Regions from separate parts of the Pectobacterium artocarpous genome, predicted to be linked through region 3. Evidence: predicted binding sites of a transcription regulator. Region 3 holds the regulator's gene; each other region holds the start of a gene.

Region 1 (7,168 bases), on a different contig from region 3:
AGAAATACTGAGGCCGGCAATCACAACACCAAAGCGGTCGAATACTGGCACAGCGATACAACGCAGCCCTTCTTCCTGCTCTTCATTATCTTCTCCGTAACCTTGTCCGCGGACAACGTCTAATTGGGTGAGAAGATCTTCAGCAGTACACAGCGTGTGTGGCGTACTACGGGTGAATTCGACAGTCGACAGAATCTCTTCCACTTCGCCACGATCGCGCCATGCCAACAGCACTTTACCGATTGCGGTACTGTGCAGAGGATTACGGCGACCAATACGCGAATACATACGCAGGTTATACATCGAGTCAATCTTGTGGATATAAACGATACCGTCTTCATCCAACGCGCCAAGGTGGATCGTTTCGCGCGTCAGCGCAGACAACTCACGCATCTGTATATCTGCACTGCGGATTAAATCGACGTTCTGCAATGCTTTTGCCCCAAGTTCAAACAACTTGAGCGTTAGCGAATATTTCTCTGATTCACCTTCCTGCGCGACATAGCCCAGGGATTTCATCGTCTGCAAGAAGCGGTAAACGGTACTCTTGGACATCATGACACGCTGAGAAAGCTCGGTAATACCAATTTCTCTCTCTTCACCTAATGCCTGTAAAATACCAAAAACCTTTAAAACGGACGACACGGAATCGGGTTGTTTATCTAAATCTGCACTAGCCATTTTTGTGGTTACCCTACTCAGTTTTTTTTGTTTTAAAAAAAATAGAACAATGGTTTTAGTATAAAGGGAACGCTTTGATTATGGCAATGGAGCAACAACGATAATCAAGTTAAGTTTGAGGAATAACCGCGTCAGAGACTTAATAAAATAATATGTAAGTAAATATTTTAAAATAATCCGCGCCACAATCCGCGCCACAAAATGTGACGCGGATTTATTAGTATTATTAGTTCCAGACTGAATCAGGAACCTTCGCCAGATACAGCGCAGGTTTTCCATCTACGTCAGAAGTAAACAGAACTTGTTTATTATCTGGCGTGAAAGAAGGATGTGGGTGAGTGACCTGACGGTCCCCTTCCAGCACTTCCCAGGATGTATTGTGCTGTGCAATACGATGCTCTTTGCCCGTTTTCAGATTGAAAACATACAGGAACGGATCGTTCTCGATTTTATATCCGCCATCATCCTGCACGTCGACCGGCGCATCGGAACCATCGCCGACCAGCAGTGTACCATCATAGTTACTCATCAGATGAGAACACGGCGGCATTACGCGCAGTTGACGATCTTCCAGCGTAACTGGATCGATACTACGGATATAGCGATTGCTGTCGTCTTTCAGGTAAGAGACGTAGATCATCGCTGAACCATCTGGTACCCAGAATTCGTGGGTGCAGCTTTCGCCTTCAGCATGCTCTTTCACTTTACGCATGTTGGTTCCATCTTCGTTGATGAACCACATACGGGCATCAACCAGATCGTGCGGGCCTTCGTGGCAGAAAGCCACCGTGTTGTCATCACCCGGACGGTAGATTGGGTGACCCAGCCACTGGTTTTCCTGAAGGATAGTCTGCGCTTCGCCCGTGACCAAATCGACGCGAATCAGGCGACAACAAGGATTAGTGAAGTAGAACTCCTGGAATTTTTTCCAATCGGTCAGCGGTTTCCAGTCTTCTTTTTTGATCTCAATACCGACTATTTTGGTGCAGTCGCAATTGGCAACCCAGGTACCGTAACCGACCCAATCGTCAGGCACCTCATAAATCGTTTTCTCTTCCAGCGTAGCCAGATCGACACGCATCAGATTACGGGTATTTTTAACGTAATACAGCGCATCGTCATTCGGGGACAGGAAACCACCAAAGGTGTTGTCGCCTTTGCCTTCCGTCAACTGCGTGGCGCTTTGCTCTTTTAAATCCAGCAGATAGTAATTCCACGGGCCATCAAACGCCGCGCCAAATAGCAACTTGCTGCCGTCATTGAAGAAACACTTCTGGTAGAAATAGTTGCGGTGGCAGATAACATCGGGCGGGGTTAAACGCACAACTTCGGTGCCGGTTGCTGAATCCTGATAGGTATGAAACGTTAGGGGGATCTTGTTACCTTTGGCCATCCGTAAATCCTTAGCACTTATTCATGAAGAATCTGACGCCACACGCGCATACTCTTCGATAACCTGACATTCCGATCGCCCGACAAGCGAGTTACCCCGACACCGGTTGTTCAAGAATCAGGCCACCAACCTCACGCGAGACGCTTGTTATATCGACATTATAGAAACAATGTTTCATTTTTCCGTGATCGTGGTTTTATTTTATAAAACATTCTTCCTATTTTCACCACCTGTTTCAGATCTAATGAAAACACGTGAACAGAGAAAGCGCAGGTTTGCTGAATCAAGAAACGCAGAAATAACAAAGGCCCGAATGGGCCTTTGGGAAGAAAATATCGTGAATTACTTCAGGTAATCGCCGGATCGCAGCGCTTCAATACGCTTATCCAACGGCGGGTGAGACATAAACAGCTCGCTGAAGGATTTCGATTTTCCGTTAATGCAGAAAGCCATCATACTACTCTCTTCCTGCGGCTCATAGCTGGTCTTCAGACGTTGCAGTGCAGCGATCATTTTCTCACGCCCCACCAGCTTGGCTGAACCCGCATCCGCATGGAATTCACGGTAGCGTGAGAACCACATGGTGATAATGCTGGCAAGAATACCAAACACCAGTTCCAGCACAGTCGCAACAGCAAAATAAACCAGCGGATTACCGTTACTGCTTTCACCTTCATCACGGTTGCCGGACAGGAATCCGGAAACGACCTGAGCGATCAGACGAGAGATAAAGATAACGAAGGTGTTCACCACCCCTTGCACCAACGTCATGGTCACCATGTCGCCATTCGCAATGTGGCTGATTTCATGCGCGATTACCGCTTCCGCTTCGTCACGGCTCATGTTTTGCAGCAAACCAGTGCTGACCGCCACTAGCGATGAATCACGGCGCGCGCCCGTCGCAAACGCATTGATATCCGGCGCATGGTAGATTGCCACCTGCGGCATCGCAATCCCCGCCTGCTGTGACTGTGTGCGAACGGTTTCCATCAGCCAACGTTCGGTTTCGTTACGGGGTTGTTCAATAACTTCACCGCCAACGGACCGTAACGCCATCCATTTAGACATCAGCAGTGAAACAAACGCACCGCCAAAGCCAAACAGCCCAGCCATAATCATTAAGCCCTGGACACTGCTGGACTGAATTCCCGTCAGGCTGAGTACCAGCCCGAAAACCAACATCACCGCCAGGTTGGTGATCAGGAAAAGCGCAATACGCATCATAAAGGTCTGATTTCCTCTTGCAGAAAGATAAAGTTTGCAACACGTACATCGTATGGGTTGCCGTGGCATTTTCAAGCATTCTTAGCTTTTCAGTTACTAAATCCACATAACTTTACACTTTTCAAAAGGAAGGCAGCGTCCTGCCTGATGTTAATCCTGGTACGTCAGCGCGACAATGTTGACCGAAAATTGATAAACACGTTGGCATGATCGACCTGAATCGCGCCCACCCCAGCGCGAATTAATGCTCCCCATACGGCGTCAGGATCCGCTAAGGCGTGCGTATCGCTATAGTCGAGAGAATGCGAACAATCCAGCGTGTTCACCCAAATCCGCACCCCAAGCCGTTGAAACTCGACATGCGCTTCGGTCAACGCATCAATATGATCAAAGTTGACTTCCACAATGGCGATGCCGATATCATCAACCTGCCGCAAAATGTCGGCAGTTTCTCCCCGTTTGAGGTGGAGTATTGGCATATAGGGTATCTGGATATCCCGCGACGGTGAGGCAATGGGAAAATGGGCAGAAGCAAGATCAATCGGACTTTTCATGATCACGCCCGCACTCAGGCCTTTATCGCGAATATCGCGGGCGATAACACCAAATTCTCGCTCATGTTTAACATCTACGTTGATGACAACTCTCCCTCTCGCCTCTTCGAGGATTTCATACAACAGCGGCACCTTTTCGTCACTCAATGACCATGCTGAACTGCCGTCACTCCCGCGCAAATGCGCCTGACGAATTTCCGCCAACGTCATCTGACTAACGCGCCCGCGCATATCGCTCGTGCGATCGAGCGTGTCATCATGAATTACGACAATGTGGCTATCTGCCGTCAATTGGGCATCCATCTCCACAATATCAACGCCCAGACGAATCGCCTCGCGTAGCGCCGCCAACGAATTCTCCGGTGCCGATGCCCAAACGCCGCGATGCGCCACTGCCAGAACCGTCGCATTTTGCGCCGAAATCACGTCCTGGGTCATGCCTTTATTTTGCTTTGTCATCAGTCGAAAGCTCCAAATAAACGGGGAATATCACGAATGACGGGAAACCGACTGCGCAAAATGTTGCAACAGGAGATCGCCCCGCGAAACCACATTGTCCAGCGCCTGCTGTGGCGTTTCCTGCTCTGCCCAGACCTTCTCCAATTCTTCATCCATAATGGTGCGAATTTGCGGCATATTACCCAAGCGGAATCCACGCGTATACGGCAGTGGCGGTTTATTGGTGAGCTGTTTCATAGCGACATCGCTGCCGGGGTATCTGGCATAAAACCCTCGCTCGATCGTGAGTTTGTAAGCAGCTTGTGTCACCGGCAGGTAACCCGTCATCTGATGCCATTCAGCGGCATTTTCCGGCAGCGTCAGGAAATGCAGGAATTCAGCAATACCTTGATAATGCGATGCCGCTTTCCCTTTCATGACCCAGAGGCTTGCCCCTCCGATGAACGTATTCTGCGGTGCGCCGTTGGCCTCTTCACTGTAAGGCAACATACCGACACCGTAGTGGAATTTGGCATAGTTCTGAATCTTGCGTAGTCCACCCGATGAGGTGGTCAATATACCGCAATCGCCGTTATAAAAGCGCGCTGTGGCCTCGTCATTGCGGCCAAAATAGCTGAACGCCTTGTTCTTCATCATCTCCGCAAGCTGGGTGATATGCGCGACCTGCAAGGGTCCGTTTATCAGCAAGTGCACATCAACACCATCGAAGCCATTATTTTTCGTCGCGATCGGCAGTCCGTTCCATACGCTAAACGCTTCCAATAATATCCAGCCTTGCTGCCCTGCATTTGTGTAGCCGCAGGCCATCCCACTCTGATGCAACCGCGCCGCATCATACGCCAGTTCATTCCAGGTGCGTGGTGGCTTATCGGGGTCGAGCCCTGCTTTAACAAACGCATCTTTGTTGTAGTAAAGAACGGGTGTTGAGCTATTAAACGGTTGGGAAATCAGATGCCCGGTCTGACTGTCGCTGTAAAACAGCGCCACCGCAGGCAGAAAGGCTTTTTCGTCATTCTCGATACCAACCTGTTTGAACAGTTCGAATACGGGGACAATCGCCCCGCTGTGTATCATATTGGTCGTACCGACATCATAAACCTGCAAAATATCCGGTGCGTTACCGGTGCGATACGCCGCAATCCCGGCAGACAGCGTCTGCTCATAGCTGCCTTTATAGATGGGTTCAACATGGTATGTCGTCTGAGATTCATTAAACCGGTTAACCAACCGCATCAATTCCGTGTTCAGGTTGCTGTCCATGCCATGCCAAAACGTCAGTTCGACAGCCGCTCTGGCAGACAGCGGGACGAGCAAGATCATATTTAACAGCATCAGAAAAACAGACGTGAACCTAAACCGAATCATCATGATATTTTCTCCGGTACAATTTTTAGGAAAATATTGCGGCGTTGAGGAATGTCTCAGTTAGGAAAACGCAGTGCTGGTAACGACATTAGGGTTCGCCTGTGACACGTAGATGACCAGGGAAGTGATGAACTGTATCGCGATATTTCAGCAGAGAAGAGAAAGGTTTTATGACAGGACAATCTTGTGGCGAGCAGAACATCCGCTGCCCGCCTGGGTACTCGATTAGCTTTGAGCGTGAGCCATATCCGCACGCATTGCGGCAGAAACAGGCTGATGCTTAGGCGGTTTGATCCACAGGGTAATCAGCAGCGAAACGACAGACATGATGATGATTGCCGTAAATGTGGCCTGGAAGCCCCCGAGCTGCGCAGCGATAAACGAGCCGGACAGCGCGCCGATACCGAATCCCTGATAAATGACGCCATAGTTTTTGCTGTGATTTTTCAGGCCGAAGAAATCACCGACAATCGCTGGAAACACGGTGATATTGCCACCAAAGCAGAAAGCAATTGCGCTGACACAGATAAAGAACAGAATCGGATTCAGCGGCAGGAACGTCATGACGGATACCGCAAGAATCGTCACCAACAGCGTAAAACTGATTACCCGCATACGCCCGACACTGTCCGAGAGCGCGCCAAGTATAATGCGTCCGACGGTATTAAAAATCGCAATCGCCGACACCGCATTGGCCGCCATCGCCATATCCATTCCCGCCATTTGCACACCGATATCTTTCACTATACCGATCAAATACAGCCCACTCATGCACGTGGTGAAGAAGATAATAAACAGCAAATACGACTCTTTCGTTGCCAACATTTCCGTTAGCGAGAAATCACGCGCCTGCCCCTGAACCACCGCCTGTTGAACCGGCACCGCAGCAGGTTCTTTCAGCAGAGAGCTCCCGACCAGAATCATCGCCATGACGATAACGCCCCAATAGAAGAAGGCTTCTGACACCCCCACTTCCGCAATCAAAAAGCTGTTGACGTATTTGAATAATAGACTTCCGGTGCCAAAGGCACCCACAGAAATGCCCGCGATTAACCCTTTGCGATTCGGGAACCATTTGATCAAATTGGACAACGTCGTGATGTAAGCCGTACCGTCAGCAAAACCGACAACCACTCCCATCAGCAAATAAATCAGCGTCAGCGACGGGCTCACCGCACTCGCCATCAGCCCTGCCCCCAGCGTGATACCTGCAATCATGGTCAGACGACGCAGACCAATACGCTCCTGAAACTTACCCGCGAACAGCGTGGCAAAGGCCAGGCAGAAACTGGTGATGGAAAATGTCGTCGCGACTGAACTCAGTGTCCAACCAAATTTGTCCACCAGCGGCTGATTGAACAGACTCCAGGTGTAAATCGAACCAAGTCCCATTTGGGTGATAATGGTCCCGAGGACAATGAATCCCCGATTAGCAGGTTTAGTATTCATAGGTTTTCCCCTACATCAAAAATGGGTCCGATTCACTCGGTAC
Region 2 (7,168 bases), on a different contig from region 3:
GGCACAGCTCAAAGCCGTGCCTTTTATCACTGAAAAAAAATGCAAAAAAAGCTAATTTTTATTCATCTTCATCATCACGCAACGGCACGATGAGCATATCGACATGCACGGTATTAATCAGTTGGCGCGCCGAAGACATTAGTTTGCTCCAGAAGTCCTGATGGTGGCCGCATAGCACCAGATCGGCGTCATATTTCTTAATGGCATCAACCAGCACTTGTCCTAAATCGCCGCTGCCACTCAGCGTCTCGCTGATGGGGTAGCCCGCATTCTGTGACAGTTCGGTCAACGCGTTCTGGGTTTCTTCGGAGATACGCTGTTGCATGTCGCCCAGATTGACGTCGATAAGCCCCGTGTAGAGATCGGAGTAGTTCACATCAACGTGGATTAACGAGACTTTCGCATTGTACGGTCTTGCCATTGAAACGGCTTTTTCCACTAACACTTTGCTTTCTGGAGAAAGGTCAACAGCAATAAGGATGTGTTTGTAAGCCATAATAAGACTCCTTCCGTAAAGACTAATTAAGGGTTAGCAGCTATTTCTCCTGCCAATCTGATACTTAACAGCGGATTATAGAATAACACTCATCCGCACTATCGGACTGTTCAGTCGATCACAACCCGTTTTTAAACCTGTTAATTCTATTGATAAGTGTAGTAGAAACCGCTCCTTTTCACAGTTAAATCGCGCAGCTTCTCCTTTCGGAAAGGGCATTATCTCGCCGAAAATCGTCCTTCATGCCGCTTGCCCCTGCCTCTCTGGCACAAAAGAACATTCTTCTTCTACACTACAAGTAGGGGGCAACGAGCCTGTCCGCTCCCCCTGGGATGAAACACGAGAACGGGGCTAGCCGTGATGCTGTTGGCTATCCACAATGACAATAAAATCGTGCACAAGCGCGTGGCATAACTATTCGTTCATAGAAAAACATTCGTTCGTAGAAAAACATCGCAAACAAATGTCGTAGATCTGCGTCGCGGATAATCGTAACGCTTGTCATCTTCCACGGGTGGGTAACGGGAAATGTGTCGCCACCCTATCTGACGAATAGAACGACCGGGAGGGAAGCATGATTAGTACATTTGCGCTTTTCTGGGCTTTATGTATCGTCTGCATCATCAATATGGCGCGGTACTACTCTTCATTGCGCGTGTTACTACTGGTTTTGCGTGACTGTGACCCGCTGCTTTACCAATACGTTGACGGAGGAGGGTTTTTTACATCGCATGGTCAGCCAAGTAAGCAAATTCGGCTGGTACGCTACATCTACGCACAACGCTATCTTGATCACCACGACCCGGAATTTATTCGCCGCTGCGAGCGAGTGCGGGGACAGTTCCTGCTCACGACCGCCCTGTGCGGCCTCATCGTCATCAGTCTGGTTGCCATGATGATGTGGTATTAAGCGTCGGGACTGACACGATCACGGGTATTAGCGTAGTCATTGTTGCTAACACAAGCATTGTTATTAACATAAAAATTGTTATTAACACCATCATCGGTATTAACACCATGAACGTCGATAAAAAGTAAAAAGGCGATTCCCCACAGAATCGCCTTTTTTTATGACGGTTAGATCAGCTTCAACGCCAGCCAGTACAACGTACCGGACATCAGCATCGAGATAGGTAGCGTCAATACCCAAGCCAGCAGAATGCTTCTTATCGTTTTGCCCTGTACACCACCGCCGTCGGCAATCATCGTCCCGGCAACCGCCGAGGACAATACGTGCGTGGTGGAAACCGGCATGCCAGTGTAGCTGGCAACACCAATCGACAGAGCCGCCGTCACCTGCGCCGAAACGCCCTGTGCGTAGGTCATGCCTTTCTTGCCAATCTTCTCACCGATAGTTACCGCTACGCGTTTCCAGCCCACCATCGTGCCTAAAGACAGCGCCAATGCGACAGCGACAATAATCCAGAGAGGCGCATACTCAACCGTCTGCAACATGTCTTTGCGCAGGTTGCTCAGGTAGCGTTTATCTTCACCCGATGTCTCTGGCAGCTTGATCACCCGATCCATCGTGTCCGAGATACACATCAGCAGACGACGCACACGGCTACGATCGTCAGGGTTTAACTGGTCGTAACTTTTCAGGTTATTCAGCAGGCCCTGTGTATGCTCGATCGCAATAATCACACGCGAACTGTCACAGTGGAACGCTTTCTGACCGTTGCCGGGAATCGTGTTTTCCGTCGCAGGAATCACTGGGGGAGACAGGTCGATAACATGTGCCAATGCATCGCCATGCTGCCTGTAGTATTCCTGCAAATTAACAACAGCATCGCGGGTACGGCTGATGTCATAGCCAGACGCGTTCATGTTGACAATGAACCCAGCTGGCGCAACGCCAATCAGCACCAGCATAATCAAGCCGATACCTTTCTGACCGTCGTTTGCCCCGTGAGAAAAGCTCACGCCAATCGCCGATAAAATCAGCGCGGTGCGCGTCCAGAATGGCGGCTTACGCTTGCCGTCCTGCTTTTCGCGATCGACAGGCGTCAGGTGCACACGCTTACGCTTTTTACTGTTGTTCCAGAACCGACGCAACAGCAGCAGCATCAGGCCCGCAACCACCATGCCGACAATCGGCGATAGCAGCAGCGACAGGAAAATACTGATCATTTTCGGCACGTTCAACGCATCGACGACGGAGGTATTCGTCAGTAGCGCGTTAGTCAAACCAATACCGATAATGGAGCCGATCAGCGTGTGAGAACTGGAGGCGGGAATACCAAAATACCAGGTACCCAGATTCCAGATAATGGCGGCCAGCAGCATGGAAAATACCATGGCCAGACCGTGCGCCGAACTCACGTTCAGCAGTAAATCCGTGGGGAGAAGGTGAACAATTGCATAGGCTACGCTCAGGCCGCCCAGCAGAACACCGAAGAAATTAAAGATACCCGCCATAACAACGGCAAACTCTGCGCGCATGGCGCGGGTATAAATAACAGTAGCAACGGCATTCGCGGTATCGTGAAAACCGTTAATGGCTTCATACATAAGTACAAATAACAAAGCCAGTATCAACATCAGGCCGGTGTAGTAATCCAGTCCGGCAAATAAATGTAGCATAAACGTTAGGCCATTTAGTGGTCATGAACGCGGCGCATTATCGGCGACAAGCAGGGGTTGGGAAAAGCAAAATATGACATTTTTTTGACTTAATCTGTGATGGGGATCGGAGGGGGAATCACTTAATCAATAAAAATCAAATAATTATATATTTTTACTAAAATTCTCAAATTGTTACACTGGTATCGAACAAAAACCAACACTACAATTTGCCGCCTTACGGCTTTCAGCCTGTGGCAATCCAAGAAGATAAAATCACTCATCGGAGAAATGCATTGTGGAACAGTTTGACGCTGTCATCATCGGTGCCGGTGCAGCAGGCATGTTTTGCGCGGCACAGGCAGGACAACGCGGACTGCGTGTTCTACTGCTCGATAACGGCAAGAAAGCTGGCCGGAAAATATTGATGTCCGGCGGCGGTCGCTGCAACTTTACCAATATGTATGCAGAGCCAGCGGCCTATCTCTCTCACAATCCTCACTTTTGTAAATCGGCACTGGCGCGTTATACCCAATGGGATTTCATCAGTCTGGTCAACAGCCACCACATCGCTTATCACGAGAAAACGCTCGGCCAGTTATTTTGCGATGATTCCGCGCAGCAAATCGTGGACATGCTGGTAACAGAATGTGGGCAGGCGAACGTCACCCTCCGTCTGCGCAGTGAAGTTACCTCGGTGGAGAAATCAGACGATCTGTTCACCGTCCAGCTAAGCAACGGCACAGCATTCCAAAGCGCATCGTTGGTCGTTGCCTGCGGCGGTCTGTCGATGCCCGGCCTGGGTGCGACGCCGTTTGGCTACCAACTTGCCGCACAGTTCGGCATCAACGTGCTCCCAACTCGCGCAGCACTGGTGCCATTTACGCTGCACAAGCCGCTGCTCGAACAATTACAAACCCTCTCCGGCGTCTCCGTGCCTACCGTCGTCACCGCAGAAAATGGCGTGACGTTCCGTGAAAACATCCTGTTTACGCACCGTGGGCTATCTGGCCCCGCTATTTTGCAGATTTCCAGCTATTGGCAGGCGGGTGAATTCGTCACCATCAACTTGCTGCCCGATCGCGATCTCACCCAGCTCATCAACGATGAGCGCACCGCGCACCCAAACCAAAGTCTGAAAAACACGCTGGCGCAGTGGCTGCCTAAGCGACTGGTTGAATGCCTGCAAGCGTTAGGGCAACTGCCGGACGTCACGCTGAAGCAGCTCAACAGCACACAGCAAACGCAGATTGAGCAGAGCCTGCAACAGTGGCGTATACAGCCAAACGGTACAGAAGGCTATCGCACGGCCGAAGTGACCATCGGCGGCGTTGACACCCGCGCGCTGTCCTCCAAAACGATGGAAGCCAACGCGGTGCCGGAGCTGTATTTCATTGGTGAAGTCGTTGATGTGACCGGCTGGCTCGGTGGCTATAACTTCCAATGGGCATGGAGTTCAGCATGGGCATGTGCGCAGGCGCTGCCTTTCTGCAAATAGGCACTATAATAACCTCTATTCAGCACTCTCCTTTAATTTACGGAGAAAAGGACGTCTCTACATAGGCCTCTACTGCCAGAAAGGAGATGTGGATGAGTCCCAGACGTAGCAAACATAACATCAATCTGTTGCAGCTACTGGTTGCCGGCATGCTGCCGTTGCTGCTTGGATTGCTGTTCACGTTTGTTGAATCCAGGTTAATGGTAAAGCGTGATTTGGAATCCACTGCGCAAATCGCGATGAATCATGCCGAGAATATCTCGACACAAGCATGGAAAATGGTAGACCGTCTCCAGCCCTTTCATGGTCAGCCCTGCGACGCCATCGGCGACGAACTGCAACGCCTAGGTTCGGTCTTTTCTTACTTTCGCTCAATCGGCGTGATCCATAATACCGAGGTCTATTGCTCTTCAACATTTGGCAACACGCTGACGCCAATGAATCGCGTCATTCTACAGCCGCTCCCAGAGCGCTATTCTGAACGCTGGAGCCTGTCAATTGCAGGCTCCGACAACGTGAAAGAACGCCCGGCGCTGATCTTCGTCCAGATGCCTCTTATGGATTACGGCGCTTACGCCATGGTCGATGCGCAATATCTGATCGACCCCATGATGGCGATAAGCAAAATTCGCGATTACCAGCTTATCCTGCAAATGGATAACGGGCACCCAATTCAAACTGGCCCGGCGATTACGCCCCGTACTGGCCTATTTTCTACCTCTGCGTTTGAAATCAAATCGAATCGCTTCCCGATAACCCTCAATGTCACCGCCCCCGCCTCTCAAGAAATAACAAACTGGAAGCAGGCATTCTTCACGTTTCTGCCACTGGCGATTATTCTCTCTTTGCTGTTCACGACGGCGATGTGGTACTGGCAAAAACGTAAATTATTATTCCGCGACGAAATCCGTAAGGGCATCGCTAACGGCGAGTTTTCCGTCTATTACCAACCCATCTATGATGCAGAATCGCGAACCTGCACCGGCGTTGAGACATTACTGCGCTGGCGACGCAGCAATGGGAAGTGGATCAGACCCGATATATTTATCTCGGCCGCTGAAGCAGAAAGTATGATTATTCCCATCACCCGGCATGTATTTGATCTGGTGGCGTCAGATATTGCCAGTTGGCAGGTAAAACCGGGGTTTCATCTGGGGCTCAACGTTGCAGCCGAGCACTTGCATCACCCCAATTTTGTTTCAGACGTACACCGCTTCGCAGAGAAGATCGCCTCTCATTCATTAAGCATTACGCTGGAACTGACAGAACGTAACCTCATCAGTAACGGCCCTGAAATCATACAGCGCCTGCATCAGCTGCGTGAAGATGGCTTTATGATTGCCATTGATGACTTTGGCACCGGACACTGTTCCCTCTCTTACCTGCAAAATTTCCCGCTGGATTTCCTGAAAATAGACCAGGGATTCGTTAGCGCCATTTCATCACCGGATGAAGAAGCACCTATTCTTGATGCCATTATTAATCTGAGCCATCGCATCAAGCTTCAATCCGTAGCGGAAGGCGTAGAAACCGAGCAACAGTTGATGTATTTACAGCGACGTGGCGTCAAATATATTCAGGGGTTCCTTTACGCTAAGCCGATGGACAATGAATCGTTTCTCGTCTGGCTTCACTACAATGGCAATAAATCGATAGAGAGCTTTATGATGAAAAATAAAGAGGGGAAGAAGAATGACTAACCGGCGGAAACATGTCCACCGGTTTTCTATGCCAGATCAATCAGAAACGATAGCCGACGCCAATATTAAAGGCATCTACACGCGTTTCATAAATCTTCGTGCCTTCGTAGCCAATATCAATCGCCCAGTTGGCTACTGGCGTAATTTGAATACCGGCACCATAAGCAAAGCGGGTCTCTTTCTCACTTCCGGAATCAGCAAAAGTACCGTAATCGTATTTCCAGTCCACTTTCCCATGACCAACACCCGCTAAACCATAAACGCTGACATAGTCGTTAAAGCGGTAGGATGGGCCAGCCATCAAGGAATAGTATTTAAGTTTAGTCGTGTCATTGGAGTTGAAGTCACGATCATAATAATCTTCTTTTGCTCCCAGATAAGTGAAAGAACCAATAATGCCAAGAGCAGAATCACCTTGATAATGGTATTTGGCTGTAATCCCTTTTGGATCTTTAAAGTCATCGACTTTCGCCTGAGCATAACCCAAAGATACCGTTTGTGTTGCCTGAGCAACAGACATTCCCATGGCGCAAGCAATCAGCGTGGAAAGCAGCAGTGTTGTTTTTTTCATGATCGAAACATCTTCCATGTTTGAATAAAAAGACGGTTTCAACACAGCGGATATATAAATATCGCGAATGTTGAGCGCACATAAACTTACATTTAAATACGTCGAGGTAAAGTCAGTCTTATTTTTAAACAACTCCAATGTTTTTATTTTAACCGTTAGAAAACAAAAAGATAAATAACAAAAAGGATAATTAACACCCGATTTATTGTTCAGTTTTTGGGAACATTCTGAACTCAAAGCAAGGGAAATATAGCAATAAACGATGCAAGAAAAGGTCGATACAAAACCCTATTTTTACAAAGGACTAATTTGACAAAAGACGGTTCTTATAAGCAAACTGT
Region 3 (7,168 bases):
GCCTGCTGCAAGTTCTGATACAGCGTTTCCTTTAATGCCTGCAACCTCTGGCGTTCCTGTTCATCAAGCAGTGCATGGAGAAAGGCCGTTTCATCACAGAAAGTGCTTTGCTGCAATGCCTGAGTAAAGCGTTCGATCGCACTCTGATACTGGCGCGAATTTTGTTCATATTGCTGCTGTTTGCCAGCCAGCTCACCTGTCAGACGGCTCAACGTCGTTTCGGTTTGCTGACGAGCTGACAGGGCTAGCCTGAGCGCATCGTCATACTGCTGGCTGGTTCGCTGTAACTGTTCGCGCACATCGGCGATTTGCTTGTCCCCAAACAGTTTCTGCCGCTCTTGTTGGCTCGCGCTGAGCAACGTAAGGTGCTGTGCCAACTGCTGTTGCTGTGTTTGGATCAACTGTGTCGCCTCTGTCACGCTGTGGTGCAGATGCTGAAGATCGCTGTTCAGCGTGGCTAACAGGGGAATTAAGCGAGATTGTTCCAGCTCTTTGGCTTTCCAGACTTGCCATTCGTTCTCGCGCTGAGCCAGCCAGTCATCTTGTGCGTCAGCGTCTGGCAGAAGGAGCCCTACTGTTGCCAGCGTCTGCATCATTTCCTGAGTATGTTGAGTGAGCTGCTGGTGCACATTTTGCAGTGACTGGGCTGTTTCTTCCTGCGTAACGCGTAGCGACGTGTGTTGCTGAGCGTTCAGCACGATTTTCTGGTCGAGCTCCCGCTGCCATGCCTCTGCGGCAGTCAGTAAATCCTTACTTTCCTGCCACTGTTTTTGTAGTTGCTCGCGGAGGGTAATCTGCTGCCGAATAGCCTGTTCTTCGGCTTCACGCTGTGTAAGCCAGGCTGCGATGTCGTCCTGCTGTTCCAGCGAGTAGTTAACTTGTAAGCGCTCACTGACATCTTGCCACTGTTGGATCAGGGTGTGATGTTCGCTATCGCACTGAGCGATGTCCTGTTGCAGTTGTTCCCGCTGCTGCTCTTGCGAAACCAGCAGCGCCGTTGTATTCGCCAGCGCTGTTGTTAACTGGTTCACTTGCTGCTGTAGGTGCGTCAGGCGTTGTTGGGTATCAGACGGTTGCAGCGCCTGATAACGTTCAATTGCCGGATGCTCGGTTGAGCCGCAAAGCGGGCACGCTTCTCCTGCCTGTAGCCGTTGCCGCTCAGCTTCCAGCCTAACAATACGCTCTTCTTGCCAGTACACCGTTTCCAAATCGGCCAGATGCTGGCTGCGTTGTTCATACTCGGATTGTTGCTGTTTCCGTAATATTTGTGACTGGTCGATATGTCCTTGTATCTCAACCTGTTTGGCGAGATATTGCTGTTTGCGCACCTGAAGGCGCTGGAACTGGTCGCTGACGGTTGCGAACTGTCGGCATGCCGTTCGCTGATCAATCAGTTGATTAAATCGCTGGTGCAGGGTGGAAAACGACTGGTGCGCGTCCTGATGTTGCCGCGTTTCATCATGTTGCGTGAACTGCTGGCGCGCTGCATTTACTGCCGTTTGCTGTTCACGCAGCTGCGCCGCTAGCGCCATGCCCTCTTGTTGTAGCGCTGTCGACTGTTCGGCGTGCTGTGCCTGTTTTTGCTCCAGCTTCTGCTGCTCGCCCTGAAGCTGGCTCAACTGCCGAAACTGGGTGCGCCACAGAGGCAACCGCTCTCCCCATTGCTGATGATGTGCGTGTTGCTGACGGTAAGACTGAATCTGTTCAAGCTGTTGTTTAGCCTGCTGTTGCTCTGCTGCTATCTGGGCTTGTTTGCTTTCGTCGGCGTGCAGGCGAGCCTGTGTTTTTGCCAGCTCGTCCTGTTGCTGCGCTTTTTGCTGCACTAGCGTAGTAATGCGATGGTCAAGTGGCACAACCTGTTCGTTGATCATCTGCTCTTGCTGCTGCCGTACCCGTTTGTGCTCACTAACATCCTGCTCTGCTTTGCCTTCCTGCTGGCGTAGCGCGGTTAATGTCACCTGCTCGGCGGCCTGCTTTTCGGTCAGTTGTTGAATGTGCTGGGCGAGCACAAGAGACTCTTGCCGATAGCGTTCTCGTTCCTGATATAACGGCCTCAGTTTTTCAGCGGGTTCGCTGTTGGCTAACTTGTCGAGCTGCGGCTTAGCCTGCTGAATGGCGGATTCAGCACCCGAATATTGTGCCAGTGTGTGGCTGAGCTGCGTTTGCCGCTGTGTCAGTTGTTCAAACCAGCGTAGCGTAGTCAGCGCTTGCTCACGCTCGGCGTTGCCCCGTTGTTCTTGTTGAATCAGCTCGGCAAGTTGTTCTTCCACCTGCTGACGCTGTTCAGCCGTCAACAACTGAATGCCGGAAGCACGAGCCTGTAGCGTATTCAATGCTACGTTTGCCTGTTTGTGCTTTTCATACACGCGTTCGGAAATCAGGCCGTAAATGTCCGTGCCGGTTAGTTCTTCCAATAGCTCTGCGCGGTCGTCTGCTTTCGCATTGAGAAAGGCAGCAAATTGCCCCTGCGACAACATCATGGAACGCGTGAAGCGGGCAAAATCCAGTCCGGTGAGCTGCGTGATCATCTCTTTCTTATCATTGAGTTTTTCACACAGAATTTTGCCGTCTTCAATGCGCGCGAGTTCGGCCTTGGGAGACTGCAAATTGCCGTCAGGGACATTTCTTGCCCGACGCTGGCTCCAGAAGGCGCGGTATCCCACGCCTTTCACCTCGAATTCTACCTCGGCAAGGCACTCTGCGGTATTACGCGTCATCAGGTCATTCTGGCTGGCGGAAAGCAGGCCAAGCCGTGGTGTTTCGTGGTACAACGCCAGACAGATGGCATCCAGCAGCGTGGTTTTGCCCGCGCCGGTTGGGCCTGTAATGGCAAATAAGCCGCTGCTGGAAAATGGCTCCTGCGTGAAGTCGATCTTCCACTCGCCTTTCAGCGCATTGAGGTTCTTTAAGCGCAGACTGAGAATCTTCATTTGGCCGTCTCGCTATTTTCCAGTTCATCAATAACCTGATTAAACAGCGTACGGACACGCTGCTGGCGACCCTCTTCCATCTCTGTCTCCGTTGCCAGACGGCGTTCAAAAACGTCATGTACGCTGAGCTCGTTCAGCGTTTCCTTGTCCTGTTGCGTTATAGCCTGCATGCGCTGTTCGCGCGTGCGGCGTAGCAGAAGCACCTCAACGGGCAGGTTCTCGGTCATTGTCTGAATTCGTTTTTGCATGTCGCTGAGATAATCCTGCGTGTTGATTTCGATATCCAGCCATACCGGTTTATCGCCTTGATAATCCTGAAACGCGGCCAACTGTCGTTCAATATCGCTCAGGCTACCTTTAATCAATTGCATTGGTTGAGTGACAGGAATAGGCAGTATGTCTATTTGTGCTGGTAAATCTGGTGTAAAACTGACCAGACAAACGGATTTCTCGCTGTTGAGTTCGTCAAAACTCAGCGGAATAGGTGAACCGCTGTAGCGAATGTGCTCGCTTTGCATCACGCGCTGCGGGCGGTGAATATGGCCGAGCGCGATATAATCCGCAAGGGGGAAAGCTTGAGCAGGAAAAGCATCGAGCGTACCAATATAGATATCGCGCACGGATTCCGAGGCGGTTGCGCCAATTGTCGTCAGGTGCCCAGTTGCAATAATCGGCAGCGGCAGGCCAAGTTCGTCGCGCATTTGGCAAGCCAGTTGGTAACACTGCTGGTAGTGTGCGGTAATCGCTGCCTGTAGCGCTAGCTGTTTTTCATCACCGGATTGTCCGGCTTTGCTGGCCAGGACATCGCGTGGGCGCAAAAAAGGAATGGCACAGAGCAGGGCGCCGGGTTGCTGTTGACGGTTTTTCAGCATGAGCACTTGCTGGGCCGGATCGTCGCTGGCGCAGGCCATCACCTGTGTGTTCAGGCAGGCCAGCAAATCGCGGGATTCGTTTAACATCGCGACGGAATCGTGGTTGCCGCCGAGAATAACGAGCTGACAGCCTGTGCGTTGTAGTTCTACCACGAAGCTATAATACATTTCCCGCGCATAGCTGGGGGGCGAGCCGTTATCAAAAATATCGCCTGCGACTATAATGGCATCAACCTGATGGTGCTCCACCTGAGCGATGAGCCAGTGCAGAAAAGCCTGATGTTCAGCGGCGCGGCTTTTGGTATAAAAATATTGCCCTAAATGCCAATCGGCGGTGTGGATAATGCGCATTGTGTTCTCTCGATATTCATGCCGCGTGGCGTTGTCATTATTCATTGTGTGAAAGGATGTACCGTCGCCATGGTGCTCTGTCATCGTCATGCCATGATTATATATAGCAGGGAGGACGGCTGTCGCGGTGGAATCTGGAGTTTGGAAAGCGGCTCGAAAATCGGATGTATGCGCTGTAACATCGCGCGGAGAGATCCGGGTGTTTTTCATAAATCTGTCATAAAACTGACGCATAATGCCTTTCGCCTGCTAACAGCGACGATGATTAACGACAGGATTAACAATGGCAAAACGCATATTAGTCGTGGAAGATGAAGCACCAATTCGTGAAATGGTCTGCTTTGTACTGGAGCAAAATGGTTATCAACCAGTTGAAGCCGAAGATTATGACAGTGCGGTAACGCAACTGTCGGAGCCATTCCCTGAACTGGTGTTATTGGACTGGATGCTGCCAGGAGGTTCGGGCCTGCAATTCATCAAGCATATGAAGCGGGAGGCGCTGACGCGTGATATTCCGGTGATGATGTTGACCGCACGCGGTGAAGAAGAAGACCGTGTGCGCGGGCTTGAAGTGGGAGCGGATGATTACATTACTAAGCCGTTTTCACCCAAAGAATTAGTGGCGCGTATCAAAGCCGTGATGCGCCGTATTTCACCGATGGCGGTGGAAGAAGTCATTGAAATGCGCGGCCTGAGCCTCGATCCTTCCTCACATCGCGTGACGACCGAAGAGCACGCATTGGACATGGGGCCGACGGAATTCAAGCTGCTGCATTTCTTTATGACGCATCCTGAACGTGTTTACAGCCGGGAACAGTTGCTGAACCATGTTTGGGGCACTAACGTATATGTTGAGGATCGTACTGTCGACGTCCATATTCGTCGCCTACGTAAAGCGCTCGAAACCAGCGGACATGACAAAATGGTGCAAACCGTTCGGGGAACGGGCTACCGTTTTTCAACGCGTTATTGAGGTAAGCGTAACCGGAGATATATTAACGTGCTAGAACGTTTATCCTGGAAAAGGCTGGCATTGGAGCTGGCTTTTTTTTGTTTGCCCGCGTTGTTGCTGGGGCTGATTTTTGGCTATCTGCCCTGGTTTCTGCTGGTCGCCGTATTAGGCTTACTCTGCTGGAACTTTTATAACCAGCTTAAACTCTCTTATTGGCTGTGGGTTGACCGCAGCATGACGCCCCCACCGGGGCGTTGGAGCTGGGAACCGCTGTTTTACGGGCTTTACCAGATGCAGTTGCGTAATCGACGCCGACGTCGTGAACTGGCGCTTCTGATCAAACGGTTTCGCAGCGGGGCGGAATCCTTGCCGGATGCTGTGGTGATCACCACCGAAGAAGGGACGATTTTCTGGTGTAATCATCTGGCGCAGCATCTGCTCAATTTCCGCTGGCCGGAAGATAACGGTCAGAATATCCTCAACTTATTACGCTATCCCGAATTCACCAATTACATGAAAGGGCAAGACTTTAGCCGCCCTCTCACATTGCAGTTGAATAATTCCCACCATGTTGAATTTCGCGTGATGCCCTATTCCGAAGGGCAACTCCTGATGGTCGTACGTGATATTACGCAAATGCACCAGCTTGAAGGTGCCAGACGTAACTTTTTTGCCAATGTGAGCCATGAGCTGCGTACGCCGCTGACGGTGTTGCAAGGCTATCTGGAAATGATGCAAGAAGAAACGCTGGATGCAGCGTTGCGAGGAAAAGCGCTGAATACCATGCAGGAACAGACCCGGCGTATGGACGGGTTGGTCAAACAGTTGCTGACCTTGTCCCGCATTGAGGCGGCGACGGCGATCGATCTGAATGAAAAAGTCGATATTCCACTGATGCTGCGCGTGTTACAGCGTGAAGCGCAGACCCTAAGCCAGGAACGCCATGAGATCGTCTTTCGTGTGAACGAAAATCTCTGTGTGTTTGGTAATGAAGAACAGCTGCGCAGCGCGGTATCCAATCTGGTGTATAACGCGATTAACCATACGCCAGCGGGAACGCGCATCGAAGTCTGCTGGCAGAAGATCCCGCAAGGGGCGCAATTTCAGGTTAGCGATAACGGGCCGGGAATTGCGGCCGAGCATTTGCCACGTCTGACGGAGCGTTTTTATCGGGTCGATAAGGCGCGTTCACGGCAGACGGGCGGCAGCGGGCTGGGGCTGGCGATTGTGAAGCATGCGCTCAGCCATCATGATTCCCGTCTGGAAATCATGAGTGAGGATGGTCTAGGCTCGCGTTTTGTCTTTACGTTGCCGAATCGGTTGATTGTCCCTGCCTCTCTGGCTGAAAATACGGTGAAACCTTCGGCCTGACGGAAAACGCTACCCATGACATCCGCCACTCGTATTGCGGGCGCTTTTTTACTGCTGTTCAGCGCATTTTGCGTTGCACAGCCTCGCCAGATGCTGGCGGGAAACCTCTCCAGTGCGGGGTCGGATACGTTGGCTAACCTGATGGCCTTTTGGGCGGCGGATTTCAGCCAGCATTACCCGAACGTGAATTTACAGATCCAGGCCGCCGGATCGTCCTCTGCACCGACGTCTCTGGCATCGGGTGCGGCGCAGCTTGGGCCGATGAGCAGGGCGATGAAAGCCAGCGAAATTGACGCGTTCGTCCAGCACTATGGCTATCCACCGCTGGCAGTGCCGGTCGCGATGGATGCGCTGGCCGTACTGGTCAATCAGGATAACCCGCTGCCTGGGCTGAATTTATCGCAACTGGACGCGATCTTTTCGATTACGCAACGTTGCGGTAACTACCAGCCGATAAAACAGTGGGGCGATCTCGGCTTGCATGGCCGTTGGGAAAAGCGCACGTTACTGCGCTATGGACGAAACTCTGCGTCAGGAACCTATGGGTTCTTTAAGCAAAAGGCGCTATGCCGTGGCGATTTCCTTCCTCAAGTCAATGAGCTGCCTGGCTCGGCATCCGTTGTACAGGCGGTGGCTGCTTCAACTGATGCCATCGGCTATGCCAGCGTGGGCTTTCGCACCAGTGGCGTGAG

The links. The regulator PhoB, encoded in region 3, activates phosphate uptake and scavenging genes when phosphate is short. The targets are predictions, from matches to a motif close to CTGTCATAAAACTGNCNNAT.
Region 1: the regulator PhoB is predicted to act here: its motif matches at 5,834-5,853, upstream of ugpB (sn-glycerol-3-phosphate ABC transporter substrate-binding protein UgpB).
Region 2: the regulator PhoB is predicted to act here: its motif matches at 3,151-3,170, upstream of pitA (inorganic phosphate transporter PitA).

The regions. Positions count from the first base shown of each region.
Region 1 covers NZ_JBJXVK010000020.1:35,365-42,532, reverse strand. The annotation lists gene kdgR (DNA-binding transcriptional regulator KdgR) at 1-681, opposite strand, end outside; gene ogl (oligogalacturonate lyase) at 908-2,074, opposite strand; gene htpX (protease HtpX) at 2,417-3,298, opposite strand; gene ACKQAD_RS13825 (glycerophosphodiester phosphodiesterase family protein) at 3,463-4,311, opposite strand; gene ugpB (sn-glycerol-3-phosphate ABC transporter substrate-binding protein UgpB) at 4,342-5,679, opposite strand; gene ACKQAD_RS13815 (L-lactate MFS transporter) at 5,902-7,125, opposite strand.
Region 2 covers NZ_JBJXVK010000010.1:92,542-99,709, forward strand. The annotation lists gene uspA (universal stress protein UspA) at 59-496, opposite strand; gene uspB (universal stress protein UspB) at 1,071-1,406, shown strand; gene pitA (inorganic phosphate transporter PitA) at 1,574-3,079, opposite strand; gene ACKQAD_RS08670 (BaiN/RdsA family NAD(P)/FAD-dependent oxidoreductase) at 3,357-4,556, shown strand; gene ACKQAD_RS08675 (EAL domain-containing protein) at 4,649-6,256, shown strand; gene ACKQAD_RS08680 (Ail/Lom family outer membrane beta-barrel protein) at 6,297-6,827, opposite strand.
Region 3 covers NZ_JBJXVK010000005.1:91,253-98,420, forward strand. The annotation lists gene ACKQAD_RS04610 (AAA family ATPase) at 1-2,930, opposite strand, end outside; gene sbcD (exonuclease subunit SbcD) at 2,927-4,153, opposite strand; gene phoB (phosphate response regulator transcription factor PhoB) at 4,437-5,126, shown strand; gene phoR (phosphate regulon sensor histidine kinase PhoR) at 5,154-6,476, shown strand; gene ACKQAD_RS04630 (PstS family phosphate ABC transporter substrate-binding protein) at 6,492-7,168, shown strand, end outside.